One region of the Clostridium sardiniense genome, then DNA from elsewhere that is predicted to be linked to it. Evidence: a T-box and tRNA genes for the amino acid it is inferred to sense, from the RefSeq annotation. Region 1 holds a T-box; the other holds one or more tRNA genes.

Region 1 (13,119 bases):
TTACAGATGTGGAGCCAGATCCAACTCTTGCAGCAGCTAAGATGGGTGCAGAACAAATGCTTTCATTTAATCCAGATGTAATAATTGCAGTTGGTGGTGGATCACCAATGGATGCAGCTAAGATTATGTGGGTAATGTATGAACATCCAGATGTTAAATTTGATGAGCTTGCAATGAGATTTATGGATATAAGAAAGAGAGTATTTAAGTTCCCAGAGCTAGGCAATAAGGCAATGATGGTATCAATACCAACATCAGCAGGAACAGGATCAGAAGTAACTCCTTTTGCAGTTATAACTGACGAAAAGACAGGAGTTAAATATCCATTAGCAGATTATGAATTAACACCTAATATGGCTATAATTGATACTGCACTTATGATGAGTATGCCAAAAGGATTAACAGCGGCTTCAGGCGTAGATGTATTAGTGCATGCACTAGAAGCTTATGTATCAGTTCTTGCATCTGAATTTACAAATGGATTAGCACTTGAATCTATTAGATTAGTATTTAAGTATTTACCAATCTCTTATATAAATGGAGCAGAGAATGTTAAAGCGAGAGAAAAGATGGCTCATGCTGCATCCATGGCAGGTATGGCATTTGCGAATGCATTCTTAGGTATTTGTCACTCAATGGCACATAAATTAGGAGCATTCCACCATATACCACATGGTATGGCAAATGCACTTTTAATTAAGGAAGTTATTAAGTTCAATGCAAGTGATGCTCCAAGAAAGCAAGCAGCATTCCCACAATATAAATATCCAAATGCTAAGTGGAGATATGCAAGAGTTGCTGGATACTTAGGACTTCCAGGAGAAAATGATGATGAAAAAGTGGAAAGCTTACTTAAAGCTATAGATGAATTAAATGAAACTGTTGGAATGCCAAAATCAATTAAAGAAGCTGGAGTTTCAGAGGATAAATTCTATGCAACTTTAGATGAAATGGTAGAGCAGGCATTTGATGATCAATGTACTGGAGCAAATCCAAGATATCCATTAATGAGTGAAATAAAACAAATGTACATAAATGCATATAATGGATATAAGAATTATGATGCTGTTAAAGAGGCTGGCAGAAGTGTAGATGAAGAATATTCTGAAGACTATGGCTATGCAGGTGAAGGAACGGAAGAATAAAATTATATAAATTTAGGATTATAGATTTAAAGTTTTAGCACTTTAAAATTTGAAATAACAAAAAGGAAGGTATATAAAGTACCTTCTTTTTTATTTTAAAGAAAATAATCTGCTTTTACTGGGGAATTATGATTAGTTATATATTTATTTTATATAAAAGTATAAAAAGTTGACGTACTATAAAATAAAAAATATAGTACGTCAAATTTATAAAATACTAAATTAAGCATTGTTTTTATAGCTTATGACTTTTCTTATAATCAGGGTTTTTCCTAACTTTTTTATTAAAGTTAAGAACTAATGCAGTAGAAAAGATAAGAATTACTATAAAAGCAATAAAATACATTAAAGAAAATGATTTATAGATAGAACCTTCATTAAAGATACTACTTGCAAAGGTGCAAGTTGGAGCTTTAATGGCTAAAAGTGAAGTTAGTGATACAGCTGCTAAACTAAATTTTTCTTTAAATCTATTCAATTAAATGACCTCCTTTAAATAAAGAGTTTCATATATTCAATATATTAATATTAAAGAAAAATGTAATTTATGTTTCATAGTAAATATATAATTTTTTATGGAAAGCTTAAATAAACAATATTAAAAATATAGGAATTAGCGGAACTATTATTATCATCCAAGTTGTCTTCTTTGCCCAATTTAACACAAGACCATTTCCAGATCTTTTAGGAATAAATATTGAAGGATCTTCTGGATTATAATAAAATACTCCAAGTTTCCAAAGTGTAGAGTTACTTTGAATAATGGTATTATTATTAAGTTGACTAGCGTTAAAAAGCATCATCACTCTATGATTTATTATTAAGTAATTTACACATATATTAAATACAATAAGTATAGTAAAAAGTATAAAAAGATTAGCATTAGGATATTTTGAAAATGTTATAAATGATAAAGTTAAAAGAAATATAGAGCTTATAATATAATGTTTAAAATAAAGTTTAGTAAAGTTAATTTCAGAATCGAAGGATTCATCTACCTTTACTCCAAAGATTGTATCATCACTACTCATAAAGGGTAAGATACATCCAATTGAAAATAAAATCAACAAATTAAAGTAAAGAAAAATTGTAGAAATATTAATAATCATATTTTGTATCCCTCCTTAATGTATGGAAATTAGTATATGTAAATTCGTATTATTTTATACTTTAATATTATCATTAACACATGAAAAAAATGGAAAGAAATCATAAAGAAACTATTAAGTAATTAGAAATAATATTAATGTATATAAAACAGTAATTTATACTTCTAATTTGAGAATTGACAATTAACAATATATGCTGTCGAGATTTAATTTATTAGTATACTTTATAAATTAATAATATTACTTTTATACTTTAATTATGGTTATTTTAAGCATGAATTTAAGGATTTATAAAATAATAATTAGGAAATATAAAAGGAACTTTGCAAAACCTTGCAAAGTTCCTTTATATATTTATAAACTAATTAATAATGTAATATTATTTTACAACTATATTAACAAGTCTTCCTTTGATAACAATAACCTTAACGATATTCTTACCTTCAGTATTCTTAACTATATTTTCATCAGCTAAAGCAGCAGCTTTTATACCTTCTTCATCAAGATCAGAAGCTACGTTTATCTTAGATTTGATTTTACCATTAACTTGGATAGCTATTTCAACTTCATCTTTAACTAAAGCCTTAGAATCAAACATTGGCCATGATTCATTAAATACTGAAGTAGTATTTCCAAATAGGCTCCATTGTTCTTCTGCAAAGTGTGGTGCAAATGGTGCAAGGATTTTTATAAAGCTTTCGCAAACTTCTTTTAAGAATGAAGCATTTACAACTTCTTCTTTGTTATACTTTGATAGTGCATTTACAAATTCCATCATTCTTGCTATTGCAGTATTAAATTGCATCTTTTCGCCATCTTCAGTAACACCCTTAATTGCAGTGTTAAGCCAGAAGTTAAGTTCCTTTTCAGCCTTATCTATAGTAGTCTTTGAATTTCCTGAATTAATAGCTTCTCTTGCAGTTTCAAGATTTCTTTCAATTCTATCTACGAATCTACCAACAGATTTAATTCCATCATCACTCCAAGTTCCACCTTCAGTGTAAGCAAATCCAAACATTAAGTACATTCTAAATACGTCAGCACCATATTCTTTAATGTAGTCATCTGGTGATATAGTATTTCCCTTTGATTTACTCATTTTAAGTCCATCTGGTCCTAAGATTAATCCTTGGTGAACTAATGAAGTAAATGGTTCATCAAAGTTTAGGTATCCCATATCTCTAAGAGCTTTAGTTATGAATCTTGCATATAAAAGGTGCATACAAGCATGCTCAGGTCCACCAACATACATATCAACTGGAAGCATCTTATCTATAAGTTTCTTATTAAATGGAGCTTCAGTATTTTTGTTATCTGGATATCTTAAGTAGTACCATGATGAACAAACAAATGTATCTAAAGTATCAACTTCTCTCTTAGCTTTTCCGTTGCAGCATGGGCAAGTTGTGTTAACGAACTCTTCGCACTTAGCTAGTGGTGACTTACCATCTGGTGTAAATTCAACATCATATGGTAATTTAACTGGAAGATCTTTTTCAGGTACTGGTACAGTTCCACATTTTTCACAATATATCATTGGAATTGGAGCTCCCCAGTATCTTTGTCTTGATACAAGCCAGTCTCTTAATCTATAGTTAACCTTTTGGCTACCTTCATTAGTTTCTGCTAATTTTTCAACGATTTTAATTTTAGCTTCTTTTGTAGTTAATCCATCAAATTCTCCAGAATTAACTAATACTCCATGTTCGCAGTATGGAAGTTCAGTTTCTGATCCATCTTTAGCAGCTATAACTCTGTTTATTGGAAGATTGAACTTTGTAGCAAAAGCAAAGTCTCTTTCATCATGAGCAGGAACTGCCATTACAGCACCAGTTCCATAGCTAGCAAGAACATAGTCTCCAACCCAGATAGGAACTTCTTTTCCGTTTATAGGGTTTATAGCATAAGCACCAGTAAATACTCCTGTCTTTTCTTTAGAAATTGATTGTCTTTCTATTTCTGATTGCTTAGCAGTTTCTTCTTTATAAGCTTCAACTGCATCTTTATTTTCTGGAGTTACTATTTTATCAACTAATTTATTTTCAGGAGCTAAAACAACATATGAAACTCCACATAAAGTATCAACTCTTGTTGTGAATACATCAAATGTTAAATCATGATCTTTAATCTTGAATGTAACCTCAGCACCAGTTGACTTACCAATCCAGTGTTTTTGCATTGATACAGTTTTTTCTGGCCAGTTAAGTCCATCTAACTTTTCAAGTAATTCATCAGCGTAATCAGTGATTTTTAAGAACCATTGAGTTAAGTCTTTCTTAGTTACTTCTGTATCACATCTTTCACATAATCCATCAACAACTTGCTCATTAGCTAAAACAGTGTTACATGATGGACACCAGTTAACAGGAGCTTGCTTTCTGTAAGCTAATCCTTTTTTGTATAATTCTAAGAATAACCATTGAGTCCATTTATAGTAATCAGGTCTACATGTTACAACTTCATTTTCCCAGTTAAACATAGCACCCATTGCTTTAAGTTGAGCTTCCATAGTTACAATATTTTTATCAGTTGAATCTTGTGGGTGGATACCAGTCTTTATAGCAAAGTTTTCAGCAGGTAATCCAAAAGCATCAAATCCCATTGGTTGGAATACATTATATCCATTCATTCTCTTAAATCTAGCCCAAGTATCTACTGGTCCGTAGTTGAACCAGTGACCAGCATGTAGCTGACTTCCTGATGGATAAGAGAACATTTCTAATACATAAAGTTTTTTATCTAAGTTTGTAGGATCGAATTTATATAATTCTTCTTTTTCCCATTTGTCTTGCCATTTCTTATCAATAGCAGTTCCATAGTTTCCCATAGTTTGTGCCTCCTTAATATTTCAAAAATAATAATCTAAAGTAGAATTATTATTTAATATAAATTACATTTGTAAAATTACAATTTAATTATGTAGATGAGTGAAAGTATATATTATAATCTTTTAACTTACCTTTAATTCATTAAGATACTTTATAAATAATCCATTAGGATTCTTTATAAAGTTTTAGGGTTTTGGGTAAGGTGAAAATAGTACTTATTTATATAAGAATAAGACTGTAAATATAGAATAAAAATAGTATTAATCTATATAAGTTAAGTATATTTTGAGAATAAAAAAAACCTCTCATCTCTTAAAATATAAGAGACGAAAGGATACTTCCGCGTTACCACTCTTGTTAGAAAATTTTATAATATAATAAAACTTCCTCACTCAATAATTTAACGGTTAAACCGTACTTGACTTATCATCAAGTAAGCTCATAGACAAGTTCCTATATTTGCAATGCTGTTTTGCACCAAACAACAGCTCTCTAAAATTACAAGGTTATAGTACTACTTCTAATCATAGCAATGAAATATATAATTGTAATCATTTCTTATAATTATATATTAATGGACAACTTTAAGTCAATAGTGATAGATAAGTTAAGTTTTCTTTATACTTAATGCATTATCGATAGAAAGAAATAATTATAAAAACTTTTTATTCATGAGAATTTTATACATTCAATTACTTTAGGGAAGAGTTTCAAAAAGGAAATTAATATATACATAAATAGGAAAAAATGCTTATATTTCTCTCTCATTTGTGTATAATTAAATATATAGATTAACGAATAGTAGTAAGGTATTATATCATAAAAAGGAGGAGTTATATGTCAGTAAAAGATTATTTGAAAATTTTTTCTAAGGATGCATTTGTAGTGTGTTACATTGTTAAATTTAAGAATGAAGGTATTGATATTAATGGTTATGAAGAATTAAAAAAGGGTATACAATGGTCAAAACATGGTCAAAACAGTTATTATGCATATTGTGAATTAACCAAGGAAAAATTAATTGATCTGATATGTAAAGAAATTGGAATAGAATCAAATGATATTATAGTAATAAATCCATCGGAACTTTCAGGTATAAGGTTTTAGTAATTTAAACTATAGTAATTATTACTTTTCTGATTTTAGTTTTAATGCATATAAGACAATCGAATAATATTAAAATATTACGAGATTAAAGGGTGTTCATAGGACATCCTTTAATTTAGCCGTAATTACATATTATTTTAAAACAAAGTCATTTCTATTTATAGAATATAAACAAAGTTATATTAGAAGATAGTTGGGTATATTAATATATTTAAAAATATAAGGAACTAAGAGTAAATCATACGAGATAATAGGAAGTGTGATGACGGAAGAGATGGATTCAATTTAATGCGTATTGCATTAAAATAGTACTAATAGACCTAAATAGGCAGGTTTGATATTAATTGAATATAATAATATAATTTTAATAAGGGTGTTAATGATTTAAACAATTTATATCAAACAAAGAATTTAGGAGAGTGATATTTTGTGTTCGACGAGAAAGAACCTGAGAAGCGTATTATTAGTAATAATTGGCTCAGGTATCTTAGCTTTTGGAAGCTATAATTTTAATTATCAAAATGGTGTAACAGAGGGAGGAGTATTAGGATTAATACTCTTAGTGAAAAATGTCTTTGATATTTCACCATCAATAACAAATCTTATAATTGATTTCTCATTATTTGCACTTGGTGCAAGATTTTTTGGGAAGAGATTCTTATTATGTTCAATATTTGCAACAGTATGTTTCTCAACTTCATATGGTATATTTGAAAGAATAGGTTTTGTTGTACCAAATTTAAACGAGCATATGTTATTTGCGAGTATATTTGCAGGAATATTTGTAGGAATTGGAGCTGGACTAGTACTTCGTGGAGGAGGAGCGTCAGGTGGAGATGATGTTATTGCACTTTTAGGTAATAAATTTACACCCCTTAAAGTAAATCATGTTTATTTATTAAGTGATGCAATAATTCTTATAATATCTTTAGTTTATCTAGACCTTATACAAGTTATGTTTTCTATTGTAGCTGTGCTTATAAGTGGTAAATTAATAGGTATTATATATGAATACAAAAATGATGATATACAAGATAATAATGTTGAAGATAAAGGTACTGAAGATGCTGAAAATAATGAGGGAATAAAAGGTGATTCATTAACAGCATAGTATATTATAGATTTTTTAGAGTAGTTTTTTAACTACTCTTTTTATTTTGAATAAATTTAGGAACGATAATATATATTACTGCTTAGGAATAAGTAGATGTAAGAAAATTTATAAGAATAAAATTAAGGATAGATACTGTGTAAAATAAAATTTCGAAATATAATTAAAATAATTGAAATTTTATTTATGAAAACTATTGCAAATAAAATATAGCATGATATAATAAAGATGAAATTAAATTTCTTTTTAAAATATAGAAATGTTGAAATTTTATTTCAAACAAAAGGGAGATGAGGGAGAAAGATGCAGGTGAATTTAAAAAGATTAGATACGGAAAAAAGAAATTGTAATAGTAAAAATATAGACAAGCTCTCAACAAGAGAAATTGTGAAATTGATAAATGACGAAGATAAGAAAGTTGCACTTGCAGTTGAAGAAGTATTACAAGATATAGCTAATGCTATTGATTTAATATATGGACAGATCAAAAGAAGCGGGAGATTAATTTACATAGGGGCTGGAACTTCAGGTAGACTTGGCGTGTTAGATGCATCAGAGTGTCCACCAACTTATGGAGTTAGTTTTGATTTAGTAAGAGGAATAATTGCAGGTGGAGAAGGTGCTATGTTTAAAGCTAAAGAAGGTGCAGAAGATTCCAAAGAGCTTGCAGTAGAGGATTTAAAATCTATAGGGTTTAATGAAAATGATGCTTTAGTTGGAATTGCAGCATCTGGGAGAACTCCATATGTAATAGGTGGACTTGAATATGCAAGAGAAATTGGTGCAAAGTCTGTTTCCATATGTTGCGTTAATAATGGGGAAGTTTCTAAGTATTCAGATATATCAATAGAAGTTATCCCAGGTGCAGAAGTTGTTACTGGATCTACTAGAATGAAAGCTGGAACTGCGCAGAAGATGATTTTAAACATGATTTCAACTGGAGTTATGATAAAGTATGGTAAGGTATATGAAAATTTAATGATAGACTTAAAGCCTACAAATAAGAAATTAGTTGAGAGAGCTAAAGTAATAATAATGGAATCTACAGGATGTGAGAGAGAAACTGCAGAAGAATTTTTCTACAAATCTTCTGAAAACGTTAAACTGGCGATTTTTATGATTCTTTCAGGGTTAGAAGTTGAAGATGCAATTAAGGCGCTAGAAGAAAGCGAAGGCAGAATATCACAAGCATTAGAAAGATTAAAATAGGAGGAAAGATTTATGAGTAATTTAAATATGGAAGAAATAATTTTTGAGATAATAGGTAATGCAGGAGAAGCAAAGGGGTTAGCCTATGAAGCTTTAAGTGCCGCACAAGAAGGAGAATATGAAAAAGCAGATGAGCTTTTAAAAGAAGCTGATAATGCATTATTAAACGTTCACTCAGTCCAAACAAAATTAATTCAAGAAGAAGCAGCAGGAAGAAAAACAGAAGTATCATTACTTATGGTACATGCACAAGACCATCTAATGGCAGCTATAGAATCAAAGACTTTAATAGAAGGTATGATAAAACTTCATAAAAAGGTTGATGGGAAATAAAAAATGTTAGCTGTAGGATTGATGTCAGGTACATCATTAGATGGCATAGATGCTGCATTAGTTGAGATTAAAGGGTGTGGATTAAATACGGAAGTTAATCTAGTGGAATTTGAAACTTACAAAATTCCAGATGAAATAAAGAGTGAAATAAAGAGAGCTTGTTTAGAGGATAAATCATCAGTAGATTTAATCTGTAGTTTGAATTTTAAGCTTGGAGAGCTATTTGCTGATGCTGTAATCAATATTTGTAATAAGGCTAATATTGATATAAGTAAATTAGATTATGTAGCATCTCATGGGCAAACTATATACCATATTCCTAGAAACAAATGTGATTTAGTTAAATCTACTTTGCAGATAGGAGAAGCAAGTGTAATTGCATATAGAACAGGCACACTTGTAGTATCTAATTTTAGGGTTATGGATATGGCAGCTCATGGAGAAGGGGCTCCACTTGTTCCATATACAGAGTATATTTTGTATAGCGAAAAAGGAAAAGGAGTAGCCCTTCAAAATATAGGTGGAATAGGGAATGTAACATTTCTACCAGCAAGTAATTGTATAGATGATATCTTTGCCTTTGATACAGGTCCTGGAAATATGGCTATTGATGAAGCTTGCAATATACTATTTGGTATTCCTTATGATAAAGATGGAGAGATAGCATCGAAAGGAATAGTTAATAATGAAATGTTAGATGAACTTATGAGTATCAAATATATTAATGAAAAACCACCAAAAACAACAGGAAGAGAAGATTTTGGACAAAGATTTGTTGAAAAAATCATATCTAAATATAGCAATTTAAAGGGTGAGGATATAGTAGCCACATTAACAATGTTTACTGCAAAAACAATATCCCATAATTATAAAAAGTTTATCATTCCAAATAATAAATTGGAAAGAGTAATAATAGCAGGTGGTGGAGCTCATAATAAGACTTTAATTAGATTTATAAAAGAAGAGTTAGAAGATATTGATGTATTAATACAAGAAGATATAGGCTTTTCATCAGATGCTAAGGAAGCAATAGCATTTGCTGTATTAGGAAATGAAACATTAAATAACAATTTTTCAAATGTTCCATCAGCGACTGGTGCAAAGGAGAAAGTGATATTAGGTCAGATAACAATGAGTCCAAGAGTATTTATGGAAGGAGACAGAAAGTATGGTTTCAAAATGTGTAAAGAGTAAAAAAACTACTCAAGTTAAAGCATTTGCAAATGGTAGAACAGATTATGGGATTCCAACTTTTAGCTTTAAAAGTAGCTTAGTGATTATGCTAGGTGCAGTGATTTCAACATTTATTGTACCATATATACTTAGTTTTATTGGAATAGATTTCAAAACAGGAGTAGTAATTGGAAATGCTACAATTACAAGTTATACACTGGCTTATTCAAGATATTTCATAGAAACTAATAAGAAGTACTGCAAAGGATTTTGGATGACATATGGAGGGTTTGCATTAGCATTTTGCATAATAGCATTTTTCTGGATGTATTTAGGAGCCTATATTTAAAAGATTATATTTAAAATTTATATTAAAAAATTAATTAAAAGAAAATTTTAGGAGGATTTATTATGAAAGTATTATTTGTTTGTTCTCAAGGAATGTCAAGTGCAATAGCTGTAAATGCACTAAAAAAAGCAGGAGAGAAAGCAGGATTAGACATGGAAGTTTTAGCTGTTAGTACTCAAGAGTTTGAAGAAGAAGTAAAAGATGGATATGATATTGCAATGGTTGCACCACAAGTTAGACATAGATTTGATTACTTAAAGGAATATGCAGATAGTGCAAACGTTCCATGTGTATTAATTAAACCACAAGCTTATAGCCCACTTGGAGGTCCTAAACTTTTAGAACAAGTTAAGGAAACTCTTAAATTATAATTTTTATTTAAAATGGGGGAGGGAATTATATGTTAGAGAAAATTACTGACTTTTTAGAGAACAAGCTATCAATGCCAATGGCAAGGTTAGCTGAACAAAGACATCTACGTGCTATTCGTGATGGTATCATAGCAACTCTACCACTTATTATTGTAGGATCATTCTTCTTAATTATTGCATTTCCACCATTACCTGATTCATGGGGAATAACACAATACTTGAAAGAAAACGCAAGTACAATTTTATTACCTTATCGTATGACAATGTATATTATGACCATGTATGCGACTTGGGGTATAGGGTATAGCCTTGCAAAATCATATAAGCTTGATGGAGTTACAGGCGGAATATTAGCTGCAATAGCATTTATGATGACTATTGTTCCTCAAGTTGTTGAAGGTATGGGATTTGTAATGCCTATGGGTAACATGGGTGGAGGCGGAATGTTCGTTGGAATAGTTGTTTCTATATTTGCTGTAGAGGTTCTGAGGTTTACTACAACAAAGAACTTTAGAATAAAGATGCCAGAACAAGTTCCACCATCAGTTGCAAGATCATTTGAAGCACTTACACCTACTGCAATAGTTATATTATTTATGGGTGTTGTATCATACTTCTTAAAATTTGATTGGCATGGATTTATAGCAAAGGTTGTTGATCCATTAGTATCAGCATCAGATACATTACCAAGTGTTTTAATATTAGTATTCTTAATTACATTATTCTGGTCATTTGGTATTCATGGAGTATCAATTATAGGATCACTTGCTAGACCATTATGGTTACAACTTTTAGATCAAAACACTGCAGCAGTAGCAGCAGGACAAACAGCAACAGGAATAGCAGCAGAACCATTCTATCAATGGTTTATATGGGTCGGAGGATCAGGAGCTACAATAGGACTTGTAATATTAATGGCTACAATATGTAAGTCAAAGTATGGTAAGAGCCTTGGAAGAACAGCTTTAGTTCCAGGAATATTTAACATAAACGAACCAGTAATATTTGGAGCACCGATAGTATTAAATCCAATACTTATAATACCGTTCGTAATAACTCCAATGGTTTCAGCTATAGTAGCTTGGTTTGCCATGAGCTTCGATCTCGTAAATAAAGTTACAGTGACAGCACCATGGACACTTCCAGGACCTATAGGAGCATTCCTAGCAACTGGAGGAGACTGGAGAGCTTCTGTTTTAAATATAATATGTATAATAATTTCACTAATAATCTACTATCCATTTGTAAAAATGTATGATAAAAAATTATTAGCTGAAGAGACAACTGGAGAAGGAAATATAATCTAGTAAATATAATAATGACTATGGGAATGCTCAATGGAGGAAAATATATATCTCTTCATTGGGCATTCTGATTAATAAATAAAAGTAAAATATATTGTAAAAAGCGTCATTATGTAATGTATAGCAAATATTTTAATAAGTAAATAAAAGTAAGATTTGAGGAGATGTTAGTATGGGAAGACTTGGAATATCAATATATGAAGAAAAGAGTACAGAAAAAGAAATATATGAATACATAGATAAGGCAAAGGAATGTGGATTTAGCAGAATTTTCTCATGCCTTTTATCGGTTAAAGATAGTAAAGAGAATATAATTAAAAAGTTTAAAGGTATAAATACTTATGCTAAAAATAGAGGTTTTGAAGTTATAGTGGATGTAAGCCCTAGGATATTTGATGAGCTTGGCATAAGTTATAAAGATTTAAGCTTCTTTAAAGAGATTGAAGCTGATGGATTAAGACTTGATATGGGATTTACAGGACTTGAGGAATCTTTAATGACTTTTAATAAAGAAGGATTAAAAATTGAAATAAATATGAGTAATAATACAAGTTATATAGATACAATAATGGACTATATGCCAAATAAAGATAACTTAATAGCTTGCCATAATTTTTATCCTCATAGATATAGTGGATTAAATTTCGATCATTTTGTTAAGTGTACAGAGAGATTCAATAAATATGGTTTAAGAACAGCTGCATTTATAACTAGTCAGAATAAGGATAGTTTTGGACCATGGCCTGTAACTGATGGGCTACCAACTTTAGAGATGCATAGAAATATACCAATAGAAGTACAAGCAAAACATTTAATCGCTATGGGAAACATAGATGATATTATAATTTCAAATTGCTATCCAACAGAGGCAGAGCTTTTAAAACTTAGAAATATGAGAAAAGATATGGTGACATTTGAAGTTAGATTAGAGGAGAATGTACCAGAAATAGAGAAGAAGATTTTATTTGAAGAACTACATTTTAATAGAGGGGATTTCTCAGATAATTTAATAAGATCAACAGCAAGTAGAGTAAAATACAAAGGTCATGATTTTAAGGTTTTTAATCCAAAGGAAGACAT
Region 2 (13,119 bases), on a different contig from region 1:
CAGCTATTTGCTTTCTAGCTTGTGGTGTATAGTTTACAGTATTTGCTCCATATATTTCCCAGGCTATAGTCTTAATTTTTTCTTCAATAGTATTATTCGTATCATATAAAACTTCAAATTTTGATTCTTCATTTTCTAATACATCAACTACTTCAGTTCCAAGTTCTATTCCACCTTCTCCTCCTTTTGCCCATACATCTGAAAGTGCAACTCTAACACCATTTTCTTTGCAGAAGTCTTTTATAAATTGAACTTCCTCTTCACTATCTGATGTAAATTTATTTATAGCCACAACTACAGGAACATTATACTTTTTAATATTTTCTATCTGTTTTTCTAAATTTGAAACACCTATTTTTAATGCTTCAATATCCGGAGTATTAAGGTCATCTTTTTTCACTCCACCATGGTGCTTTAAAGCTCTTATAGTGGCGACTATAACAACACAATCTGGAGTTAATTCTCCATATCTACATTTAATATCTAAGAACTTTTCAGCTCCAAGATCTGCTCCAAATCCCGCTTCTGTAACTACTATATCACTAAGTTTTAGTGCAAGCTTAGTTGCTATAACTGAGTTACATCCATGTGCTATATTCGCAAATGGTCCTCCGTGAATTATAGCCGGAGTATTTTCTAATGTTTGAACTAAGTTAGGCTTTATTGCATCTTTCATTAATAGTGCCATGGCACCTTGTATACCTAATTCCTTCGCATATACCGGTTCTCCATCTAAGTTATAAGCAATTAATATATTTCCCATTCTTTCTTTTAAATCACTTAAATCTTTAGCTAGGCATAGTATAGCCATTATTTCTGATGCTACAGTTATCATAAATCCATCTTCTCTTAAAAAACCATTAATCTTTCCTCCAAGACCTACAACAACTTCTCTTAATGCTCTATCATTCATATCTATAACTCTTTTAAAAATTATTCTTCTTGAGTCAATTCTTAAATCATTCCCTTGATGTATATGATTATCTATAGCTGCTGATAACAAGTTGTTAGCTGATGTTATAGCGTGCATATCACCAGTAAAATGTAAGTTTATATCTTCCATAGGAACAACCTGTGCATATCCACCACCAGCAGCTCCCCCCTTGATTCCAAATACAGGCCCAAGAGACGGCTCTCTAAGTGCTATAACTGAATTCTTACCCATTCTACGCAACGCATCTCCAAGGCCTACTGTAACCGTTGATTTTCCCTCTCCTGCCGGTGTAGGATTTATAGCTGTTACTAGAACTAATTTCCCATCTCTATTTCCTTGCTTCTCTTTTAATGCATCCAATGATATTTTACATTTATATTTTCCGTATAATTCTATATCATCCTCATTTAAATTTAATTTTTCCGCTATCTTTGTTATATATTCCATATTTGCTTCTTGAGCTATCTTAATATCGCTTTTCATTAATACTAACCTCATTTCTTATTAAATAAATTTCAATTCTCTAAAAATTATCTATTATTATACCCTACATATTACGAGTATACCATTTGTTTTAATTTTTTTGAAGTATTTTATCGAACATTTTTTTGTTTTTATTATATATAATTCGTATATATCCCAATTATAATTCTATATAAAATAAAAAGGTTCTGTTTTCACAGAACCTTTAAATTATGCTTTATCAAATATTTCTTCGAATTCTTTACCTTCTATCTTTTCTTTTTCTAAAAGTGCTTGAGCAACAGCATGTAATTTACTAATATTTTCTCTAAGTATCGCTTCTGCTCTTACATAAGCTTCATCAACTAATGCTTTAACTTCTTTGTCGATTTCAGCTCCTATTTCTTCCGAGAAGTTTCTTCCTCTTCCAAGATCTCTTCCAAGGAATACCTCATTTTGATCTGATCCGTATGAAATTGTTCCAAGTTTTTCGCTCATTCCATACTCCATAACCATACTTCTAGCAATTGCACTAGTTCTATCTATATCATTCTTAGCTCCAGTACTAATGTCTCCAAGAATAATTTGTTCTGAAACTCTTCCTCCTAGAAGTCCAACCATATCATCTTTAAGTCTAAGCTTTGAAGTATATGATCTATCCTCATCTGGTAAATGCATAGTATATCCACCAGCTCTTCCTCTAGGAATTATACTTATTTCATGAACTGGGTCTGAATACTTTAATGATTTCATCACAACAGCGTGACCTGCTTCATGATAAGCTGTAAGCTTTCTATCTTTTTCACTAATAACTCTACTTTTCTTTTCTGGTCCAGCTATTACTCTTGTTATAGCTTCTTCCATATCTAGCATTGTTATAGCCTTATCGCCTCTTCTAACTGCAAGAAGTGCCGCTTCATTAGTAAGATTCTCTAAATCAGCACCTGAAAACCCTGGTGTTCTCTTTGCTAGGACATCTAGTTTAACATCATCAGCTAAAGGTTTCTTTCTTGTATGCACTACTAGAATCTCTTCTCTACCTTTAACGTCTGGTGCTCCTACAACTATTTGTCTATCAAATCTACCTGGTCTTAATAATGCAGGATCTAAAATATCTGGTCTATTAGTTGCTGCAATCATTATGATTCCTTCATTCATTCCAAAACCATCCATCTCAACAAGTAATTGATTAAGAGTTTGCTCTCTTTCATCATGACCTCCACCAAGACCTGCTCCTCTTTGTCTACCTACTGCATCTATTTCATCTATAAATACTATACATGGAGCATTCTTCTTAGCATCTGCAAAAAGATCTCTAACTCTTGATGCACCTACTCCAACAAACATTTCAACAAAATCTGAACCTGATATACTAAAGAATGGTACACCAGCCTCTCCAGCTATCGCCTTTGCAAGTAAAGTCTTACCTGTTCCAGGAGGACCTACTAGAAGAACTCCTTTAGGGATTCTAGCTCCCATTTGTGTATACTTTGATGGTTCCTTTAAGAAATCAACAATTTCTTCTAATTCTTGCTTTTCTTCATCAGCACCAGCAACATCTTTAAATGTTACTTTTTTAGAATCTGGAGTAGCAACTTTAGCTCTATTTTTACCAAAGTTCATTACTCCTCGGCCACCACCGCCACCTTGAGATTGTTGTGTCATTACAAATAAAAGTACTAAGAATAATACAACCATAAGTACTGTTGGTATAATAGATAACCATGCTCCACTATTTGAAGGCTTTTCAAATTCTACTTTTACATTATTCTTAGGATTTTCACTAATTAACTTTGTAAGCATTGTCTCAGGTGCATATGTTATAAATTTTTGGTTATTATTCATTACACCTTCTATCGTCATATCGTCTTCACGAACATATATGCTAGTTATTTCGTTAGAACTCCACTTTTGTTGGAAAGAACTATATGAGATTGTATCTGATTTATTACCTGTTTCCCACAATGCTACTGATGCAAAAATCAGTACCGCTAATGTGACAATCCATACAGCTGCACTTGAATATTTTTTCATTCAAGGCCCCCCTCTCTTTATAATATTTAAAATTTTACCATATGGTTTTTTTAATTACAATAATTCCTATTTGTAAATATTTGAACTTTTTATTTGTTATATACTTCTTCTTTTAATATGCCAACGTAAGGTAAATTTCTATATTTTTCAGCATAATCAATTCCATATCCAACTATAAATTCATTAGGAACTTTAAATCCTATGTATTTAACATCTAAATCTGCTGTTCTTCTCTCTGGTTTATTAAGTAATGATACAATTTCAATACTTTCTGCTCTTCTTGCTTTTAAATATTTTAATAAATAACTTAATGTTATTCCACTGTCAACTATATCTTCAACTAATAGCACATGTTTACCTTCTATACTATGATCTAAATCTTTTAATATCCTTACAACACCTGATGATTCTGTAGAATCACCATAGCTTGATACTGCCATGAAATCTATTTCGCAAGGTATAGTTATATTCTTAATAAGATCTGATGCAAATAAAACTGATCCTTTTAAAACTCCAACTACAAGTAAATCTTTACCCTCATAATCTTTACTTATTTTAGCACCCAATTCCTTGACTTTTTTAGCTAAGTCCTCTTCATTAAATAATATCTCTTTTACATCTTCCCTCATGACTATAATTCCTCTCTTTTACACATTACTTTAATAATGTTTTCTGTTTGTTTAGTTACTTTATATGTATTAGATGTCTTAACGCCTAATAACCATGCAATTTCATCATCAAATTCAACAACTGGGATATTGTCTCTATAATCCTTAGGTATTTTCATATCAATAAATATATCTTTTATTTTTTTACTACCTTTCATACCTAAAGGTGTTATCCTATCTCCATTTTTTCTTTTCCTAAGAGTAACATACTCATTAATTTTATCATAATCAAAATACTTAATTAAGTCATTATTGTTAAATTTTAAATTTTTTTCTCTTATTTTTACTTCAAATTCTATAAGACAACCTAAAAAATCTACTTGTAACCCATCTAAATCATCTTTTTTTATTTTAATCTCATGAATATCATCTTGTTTTTTTAATAATCTTTCCTTCTCCTTTATATATATTTCACCATATATATTTTCAGCATATATTCCATTAGGTAAATCTATTCGTTTATTTGTCCCTATATCTTTTAGTTCTATAACTTCTTTTATATGTTTCATTTCAAAATCATAAGTACTATTTGAAAGAGTTGTTAGAGCTTTTCTTATTACTCTAGTAATTATAGCCCTTTCTTTATCAAATAATTCCCTACTTAGTATTATTTCATCTTTCTTTACTATACAATACTTAGAAAAAGCCTTTTTAGCCTCATTATTGATAAAATCATTGTCTTCTTGAAGTAATAAGCTCATTCTATTTATAGCTTTAACTACATCTCCATTAAAATTTTCCTTCATATAAGGCAATATATCTAATCTTATTTTATTTCTACTATATATGTTTTCTAAGTTTGTCTTATCAATTTTAGGATTTAAATTATTATCCTCGCAATACTTTTCTATATATTCCCTTTCTAAAAACAATATAGGTCTTATATATATCCCATCTCTAATAACAGGAATTCCACCTAGTCCTTCAAGCCCAGTACCTCTCATCATTCTCATTATTATTGTTTCTGCTTGATCATTAGCATTATGAGCTGTTGCAATCTTTGTGTATCCATTTTCTTTACTTATTTTATTAAAGAATCCATACCTTTCATCTCTTCCCGCAGTCTCACTAGATACTCCTCTATCTTTTGCTATTTTTTCTATCTCAAGTCTTATGCTATAAAAATCTATTTCTAATTGTCCACAAAGTTCTTTAGCATATTCCTCATCTTTTAACGCCTCTTCGCCTCTAATCATATGATTTATATGAGCTGCTCCAATCTCTAAAGAATATCTATCTTTTATAGTGTGTAGTAAATGTAATAAACATACTGAGTCTGGACCTCCTGATAATCCAACTAGAACTTTATCTCCTTTATTTAAAAGTTTATTTTCTTCTATATAATTAATAAAATCGTTAATCAACTTTCTCACATCCTATGTATAACTATTCATTTATATCATACCTTAATATTACACATTTTGTAATATTAAAATTATAAAAGCTGACTACAAGCCAGCTTTTATTATTAACATAACTACATTTTAATATGCAGAGTAAACCTTAGAAACTACAATAGTCATATCATCCTTTATAGTTCCATTGTTAATTTCTTTAGAATATTCTAATATATCTAGAACAAGTTCCTTAGGATCACTTCCCTTCTTAACAAGATAATCTTCAAGCCACTTAGAATCTCCAACTCCTTTCTTATCAACATCTAGAACTCCATCACTTAGTGTTATTATTATATCTCCATTCTTAATCCTTTCTTCAGTACTTTCTATTTCGACCTTATCTACCAACCCAAAAGGCGGCATATTAGATGATATTTTCTTTATTTTATTTCCTCTCTTTATGAAACTAGCTGCTGCACCAACTTTATAGAATGATGCTTTACCTGTATATAAATCTATTGTATTTAAATCTAATGTTGAGAATTTCTCATCCTCTTCAAATTTCATACTCATTATTGAATTTACTGTGTTTAATGCAGTCTCAACACCAAATCCTTCCTCAATAAATTTTTCAACTAAATCAACAGTTATTTTACTCTCTTTTCCAGCCTCAGGACCTGACCCCATTCCATCACTTAATAAAGTTATATATTGTCCACCTTCTAATCTTCCAAAAGAATAAGTATCTCCAGTTTGTTGTTCCCCTTCTTTAACTCTCATACCAGCGTAAGAAATAACCTTATATCTTGGCATTTCTTTTAAGAATATAGCACAATCTTTATTGTTTGGTTGTATTCTACATCCTTCTTCACTAATCATCATTGGAGTTCTCACTAACTCATTAACTACTGGAAGTATATTCTTTATGCAATGTGTTCCACATGAGCAATTTTCCATACTTACCTTTATATTCATCCTTCCACCTTTATCTGTAAAGCAGAATATTTCTTTATACTTTATTGAATTCTTATTAAGTTCCTTTCTAATTATTCTTTCAAGCTCTGAGCACCAAGTAACATCCCGCTTAAAATCTGAAACCATATTATCTAAATTATCTGATACATTTCTTATATGAGTTGCTACAAGTTTTCTACCTTCCTCTAGCTTCCTTCTTGTAATTTCATTGGCATTTAATATATTTAATATCTCTTCTGAATTTCTTATAAGCTCTGATTTGCCAATACACTTCTTTTCAAGTTCTATAGGAAAGTTTTGTCTTCCTTCTTCTCTACCCTTTAAAAGTTCTTGGAAAGCTGTATATGTCTGATTGAATTCTCTTTCCCAACATTTATTACAATCTGTACATACACTACATACTCTATCTGCTAGATTTTCAACTAATGCTGTACTTCTATTTTTATATTGTAATTTATTATTATCTGAAATACTATTTAATGATGTCGCTAACATATCTAATGCGTTTCCAAAGCCCTGTACTTTTCTTGAAAACTCATTCTTAACTTGGGATAGATGCTCCTCATTTATAGTATCCACCTTAGTCTCCTGACACATTTCAACCTCTAGTCCATTAAATATTTTCTTAGGAATTATTAGGAAAATCATTCCACCTACTAATATCTCAATAATTCCTTCCATATGCAACCCTTGAGAATATAGTGAAAGAATCAAATAAACCATTATAGATGATAAGAATGAGAATACCTTACCAGTTTCTTTAAATAATCCTACCATTAGTCCTATGCTTCCATATAGTCCAATTCCGCTTATCATGTCTCCAGATGTAATTCCTACAATAACGCCCATTGCAATTCCAATTGCAGCTCCATTTGCAGCTCCACCAATATAAGCTATTGATATTACAGTAGCAAGTGATGCTATATTTCTTATACCAACTCCTGCAATAGTTATTCCACCAATTCCAGCAATCATCAAACACACTATTATTGCAATGCTTATTACTTCTTCTATATTAAAGAAATAATTTGTATTATACTCACCTACACACTTCAATCCATACTTTATAACATAATATATAGGAAGAACAAGAATTGTATTTAACCCTGCAATTGTTACGTTAACTCCTATATCATAATTACTTATCACTAATCCATAAATTATATAACTTAAAAATACTATAAAGAATAAATGCTTTTCATTTAGTCTTTTTTGAAGCTTATTTATAACTAAGCTATATCCTAATACCATAAGAACAGTTATTAGATACATCCATCCATCTTTTAATGTAGCATTTATTGTAAAATATCCAATCAAGGCTCCAACAGAAGCTACAACAACCTTACTTTGTTCTCTTCCAGCAACTACACTAATTAAAAAGGCTAATCCAAACGGAGATACTCCAGCTATATCTCCCTCTCCAATCATTATAGTAACTCTACTTAACAATAATGTAGCTATAAAAATAACTACTAGTTTTGTAGGCTCATTCCTTACTTCTACTTTACTATTATTATCTATTCCCTCTTCAAATCTTTTAAATGCTCCTCCATTAAGTCTGTACTGCATATATCTTCCTCCTAATTCCCATAATTTGTAATTTAATTATAACAACTATTCTTCTCGATATATGTCAATACATGGTGTAATTTTAAAATTTCGTCGGACATTATTCTTTTATATTTTTAATTTTCTATCTTTAGTATTATTTTTCGATATATTATTCATATTATATGAAAAGTTCCATAAAGTACCATACTTCAATAGTTTATAGCAATTTATTTTATTTTTACTCTTTGTCATTATATATATGAATTTGTTATTTCTTAACATATTTTTTTACACATAAAAAAATAGAAGCTATAATAAATCTTTTTTCGACTATAGCTTCTATATTTTTATTTTATATAGCAAAAAAGATCTAAGAAGAATCTTAGATCTTTGGTGCCGAAGACCGGAATCGAACCGGTACGGTGTTTAACCACCGCAGGATTTTAAGTCCTGTGCGTCTGCCAGTTCCGCCACTTCGGCATGCGTTTTTCTCTCTGTCATTTCCTGACGACAATAGTTATTATATAGTATAGTCATAATACTGTCAACATATATTTCAAACTTTTTTTTATTAATAATATTTTTATTTAAAACCTTAATACAAACTAGCTATTTTACTTACATCTAGAATATATATCTCCTCTCTTATTTTACACTTTCTATTATAATTTACTAGAAAATATTTATATGAAAAATAATAAAAAGCCTCCAGTTTAATTACCTAAAAGCTTTTTATTATATAGATTTATATATTAAATTTATATGATGTCGTGTATTTTAGAATGATTTTTTACCACTCTTGCTTTTGAAATCTTGATGTTTTTTAACATCTTGCATTCTTTCTTCACTATCTTTTAAGAACTTAGACATCTTATCCTCAAAATTTCCGCCAGCTTTTTTCTTTTCAGTTACCCAATCAAATTCAGCTGGTCTAGCTGATTTTTTTGGTTTAGTTTCAGCTTGCTTTATTGATAAACTAATTTTTCCGTTATCATCAATTGATATAACTTTTACTTTTACTTTATCTTGTTCTTTTAAATGTTGTCTTATGTCCTTTACAAAAGAATCTGCTACTTCTGATATATGAACTAGACCTGTTTTTCCGCCTTCTAATTCTACGAAAGCTCCAAAATTAGTAATATTTACCACTGTACCTTCTAATATGTTTCCTGCCTCTAAGGTCATGTTTAAAAGACTCCTCCTTAATTTAAATAAAATATATATGTTATTATTAATAATAACCTACTTTTCAGACTTTGAGTCACCTTTTTTATCATTTACGACTTGTTCATCCGGTTTAACCATCTTAAGTCTTTCTCTAGCTAAGGTCTCAATATACTCATCAGAATTAGCACTTTTAACTTCCTCTTCAAGCTGCTTGTTTTTTTCCTTCAGCTTTTCTAATTCTGTATGCTTCTGAGCTATAGTATCTTCTATTCTTTTTATAGCTCTCTCTTGTCTAACAAAACTAAGTAAAAAAACAAGGCATAGTACTAAGATTATTAAATTCTTCCCTTTTATCTTTTTTATCATCCATAGTACCTCATTTTTTAAATTCTATAAATATATTTTAAACACTCTGAACTCTTAATTCAAGTTATTTTTAATTATATTTAGCTTTTATTTAAAATTAGTTTTTATTATTAATCTTTGACCATATAATTCTTAGGGGATAACTTGCATTTTTGTAGCTTCTTCTCACTATTGTCTTTGTGCCGAAAAAAATTATATTTTCTAATTTATAAATGGCTTTGCTAAATAATTTTATATATATAAGCAAAGATACTCCCATACATAAATAAACATATGGCCCCAAAAAAGCAAAGTTTGTGTAAAGCAAAAATGTAAATATAGCTAATGCTGATAATATCCAAAATAGGATATCCTGTATCATTACTATTATTTTATGTCCTTTTTTTCCTCTTAATATTCTATATATGTCGAAAAAAATTCCTAAAATAAATCCAGCAGCTAATGCATAAAATACAATTTCAAATTGAACTTCTAACTCTAACGGCATATTTTTACCTACTTATAAGCTTTTTTAAATTTATTCTTCTTCTTTTTTGCTTTACTTTACCACTGTATATCATGCTTGTAATATGTCCCTCTATTATTACATCCCCATTTTTAACATCTAGCTTATTCATTTTAAGTCCTTGACCATTGATTTTAAGCTTTCCAAGTATAGTATTAAGTACTATCTTCTCATCATCAAAGCTCATTACTTCATCAACACCTGTCAATGAAAGTTTTTTTCTATTTTCTAGTTCCATCTTACTTTTGCAAGCTTGTATGTTATCAGATTTCTTTTCCATATATAATCTCCTTTAGACATTACTCTTATTAAGAAATATATGTGATTATTAATTTCTATATTCTTAAATTGACGTCTTTAAAGATTATTATAAAATTATTCTATTTCTGCTCCCTCTAATATCTTATACATATCCTTTGCATCTTCTTTTTTAACATGCTCTACTATATTTAAAACTTCAGCACGTAATGATCTATTTGCAAATGTAATTTCTATTATGTCACCTTCTTTTACTTGAGTTCCTGACTTTGCTATTTTACCATTTATAGAAACTCTTTCACTTTCACATGCTTCTTTAGCAATAGTTCTTCTCTTTATAAGTCTTGAAACCTTTAAATACTTGTCTAATCTCATACAAAGTCACCTTCTTTTTTTAAATTTATATCCATCACTATTTAGTGATGGATATATTGCATCTAATATTTAAATTAAAACTTAATTTTATAAAAGAACCCGAGTCTCCTCGGGTTCAAAAAAATTACTTATTAACTTTTTCTTTAAACTCTTTACCAGCTTTGAATACTGGAACAGTTGATGCTGGAATCTTTATAGTTTCTTTAGTTCTTGGGTTTCTTCCTTCTCTAGCTGCTCTTTCTCTAGTTTCGAAAGTTCCGAATCCAACTAATTGAACTCTTTCACCATTTTCTAAAGCTTCTTCAACACTTTCTATAAATGCTTTTAAAGCTACTTCTGCATCTTTTTTAGTTAACTTTGACTTTTCAGCCATACTAGTAATTAATTCTGCTTTATTCACAATTACATCCTCCTTAAATAACTAGTTATATATTTATAGTACTAACTAATTCTTTATGTACTACACTTACATTATCTTATTATATTATTACTTTCTATTCTCGTCTATACTGAATATATAAATATTCACATATTCCTGTAAAAAAAAGCTAATTTAATATAATAATTTAGAAGTATAGAATTTATTACTTAATTATATTCTCTAAAAACATTGGAATTCCTTCTAAATCTAATTATTTTCTTGTTTTTTAGCCTCATTCCAAAGTTCATCCATTTCTTCAAGAGACATATCTCTTAAATTTTTTCCTTTGCTAATCGCTTGTTCTTCTATAAAACTAAATCTTCTTATGAATTTATCAGTTGTTTTGTTTAATGCTTCTTCTTCATCAACATTTAGAAATCTTGCTACATTTACACATGCAAACAATAAATCCCCAACTTCTTCTGTTATCTTTCCCTTATCTTCTGTATTATATACATCTAAAACTTCATTTAATTCTTCTGTTACTTTTTTTGATGCATCTTCTACATTATCCCAATCAAATCCAACTTTTCTCGCTTTATTTTGAATCTTATGAGCTCTAATTAAAGCTGGAAGAGCATTTGCAACACCTCTTAATTCTTCCGTTACTGTTTCAAATCCCTTCTCTTCCTTCTTTATTTCATCCCAATTTTGTACAACTTCTTCCGAATTGCAAATATCCTTACCCTTGAATATATGTGGATGCCTATCTATCATCTTAGTATAAATTCCTTCTATTACATCACTAAAATCAAAATATCCATCTTCTTTTCCTATTGATGAATGGAATATTACATGTAATAAAACATCCCCAAGTTCTTCTATCAACGCATTGTCATCATCTTTTTCTATAGCATCCTTAACTTCATAACTTTCTTCAACTATTCCATTTTTTATACTTTCATGAGTTTGTTCTCTATCCCAAGGACATCCTTCATCACTTCTTAAAATATCTATTAAAGCTATTAAATCATTTATATCCTTTTTATTATTTAAATCTTTAGGGATATATACAGATGTTAGATAATCTATATCTTCTTGCATATCAAGTTCATATAGTGGTATTTCCCTTATACTCTCTAAACCTTCAATACCTGCCGCTCTTACATAAATTATCTTTGTTTCATCATCATAACACTCTAAAAGTTTAAGCTTAACTTCTGATGCAATAAATGGATTGTATACTTGTGTTATTATAGTCCCTATTCTCTTATCCATTATTTGATTATTTATATCAAAGGCATCAATAACTTTAAGACCTTCAATAGGATCTATCTTAAGTCTATCCATCATTGCATCGATAAAACTAACTGCTGGAAGAATATCGTACTCTATTTCCTCTTCATCACAAATCTCCATAAGATTTGATACTGACTTTTCCGCAACTAACGGATGTCCTGGAACCGCATATACAACATTTCCTGTTGCTTTATGAATTTCAACCAAATCTTCTGCTATATTTTTATAGACCTCATCAAAACTTTCTCCACTATTATAAAAATGATCATATGTTTTAAATTCTATATTTCTTTTTCTTATAAATTCAACTGTTGGATGAATTTCTGTTCTAAAATAAATATTATCGCTTTCTTCTAATACTCTTAGTGCACCTACTGTAAGAGCATCACTAGCTCCTGGTCCTAAACCAATAATCTTAATCATTAGGTATTTCTCCTTTTGTATGTTTATTTTTTATAAAATCTGCTCTTTACTTCTTCAACATAAAACACTCTCATGCAAATTATTGAAGCCATATATACTATAATACCTAAAAATACTGATAATAAGCAAGATACTCCATTACTCATTGTATAGTTTAAAATAACTTTATAGCTAAATAAAACTGCTGCTGTCATTATTACTGATGCAATTATAGGTTTTACTATATTATTATTTATTTTAATTTTTGTTTTTAAATTCACTTTTAGTAAAATCATATTTAAAATTGTAGTTACGATATAAGCTAATATACTAGCTATTACAGCTCCATATATATTAAACTTAGCCATAGGAACTAGCATAAGAGTTAATATAAGCTTTATTCCACAACCTATAAAAAGATTTAC

Evidence for each region. A T-box is a leader RNA that pairs with one kind of tRNA and senses whether it is charged. The one in region 1 lies ahead of leuS (leucine--tRNA ligase), so its partner is inferred to be a tRNA-Leu.
Region 2: it has a tRNA-Leu gene. The T-box ahead of leuS (leucine--tRNA ligase) is inferred to sense a tRNA for this amino acid. The anticodon was not compared.

The regions. Positions count from the first base shown of each region.
Region 1 covers NZ_JAIKTU010000001.1:193,157-206,275, forward strand. Annotated here, with positions in the region: gene adhE (bifunctional acetaldehyde-CoA/alcohol dehydrogenase) at 1-1,145, shown strand, start outside; gene K5V21_RS00795 (hypothetical protein) at 1,381-1,623, opposite strand; gene K5V21_RS00800 (DUF5808 domain-containing protein) at 1,730-2,254, opposite strand; gene leuS (leucine--tRNA ligase) at 2,634-5,081, opposite strand; T-box leader at 5,402-5,619, opposite strand; gene K5V21_RS00810 (hypothetical protein) at 5,920-6,189, shown strand; gene K5V21_RS00815 (YitT family protein) at 6,617-7,300, shown strand; gene murQ (N-acetylmuramic acid 6-phosphate etherase) at 7,604-8,509, shown strand; gene K5V21_RS00825 (PTS lactose/cellobiose transporter subunit IIA) at 8,522-8,842, shown strand; gene anmK (anhydro-N-acetylmuramic acid kinase AnmK) at 8,846-10,036, shown strand; gene K5V21_RS00835 (hypothetical protein) at 10,011-10,364, shown strand; gene K5V21_RS00840 (PTS sugar transporter subunit IIB) at 10,427-10,735, shown strand; gene K5V21_RS00845 (PTS sugar transporter subunit IIC) at 10,765-12,042, shown strand; gene K5V21_RS00850 (DUF871 domain-containing protein) at 12,212-13,119, shown strand, end outside.
Region 2 covers NZ_JAIKTU010000008.1:202,367-215,485, reverse strand. Annotated here, with positions in the region: gene K5V21_RS11465 (formate--tetrahydrofolate ligase) at 1-1,417, opposite strand, end outside; gene ftsH (ATP-dependent zinc metalloprotease FtsH) at 1,628-3,430, opposite strand; gene hpt (hypoxanthine phosphoribosyltransferase) at 3,520-4,059, opposite strand; gene tilS (tRNA lysidine(34) synthetase TilS) at 4,062-5,462, opposite strand; gene spoIIE (stage II sporulation protein E) at 5,583-7,979, opposite strand; tRNA gene K5V21_RS11440 (tRNA-Leu) at 8,353-8,441, opposite strand; gene K5V21_RS11435 (S1 domain-containing RNA-binding protein) at 8,739-9,146, opposite strand; gene K5V21_RS11430 (FtsB family cell division protein) at 9,204-9,494, opposite strand; gene yabQ (spore cortex biosynthesis protein YabQ) at 9,592-9,981, opposite strand; gene yabP (sporulation protein YabP) at 9,986-10,279, opposite strand; gene K5V21_RS11415 (RNA-binding S4 domain-containing protein) at 10,375-10,632, opposite strand; gene K5V21_RS11410 (HU family DNA-binding protein) at 10,757-11,032, opposite strand; gene yabN (bifunctional methyltransferase/pyrophosphohydrolase YabN) at 11,261-12,715, opposite strand; gene K5V21_RS11400 (putative polysaccharide biosynthesis protein) at 12,739-13,119, opposite strand, start outside.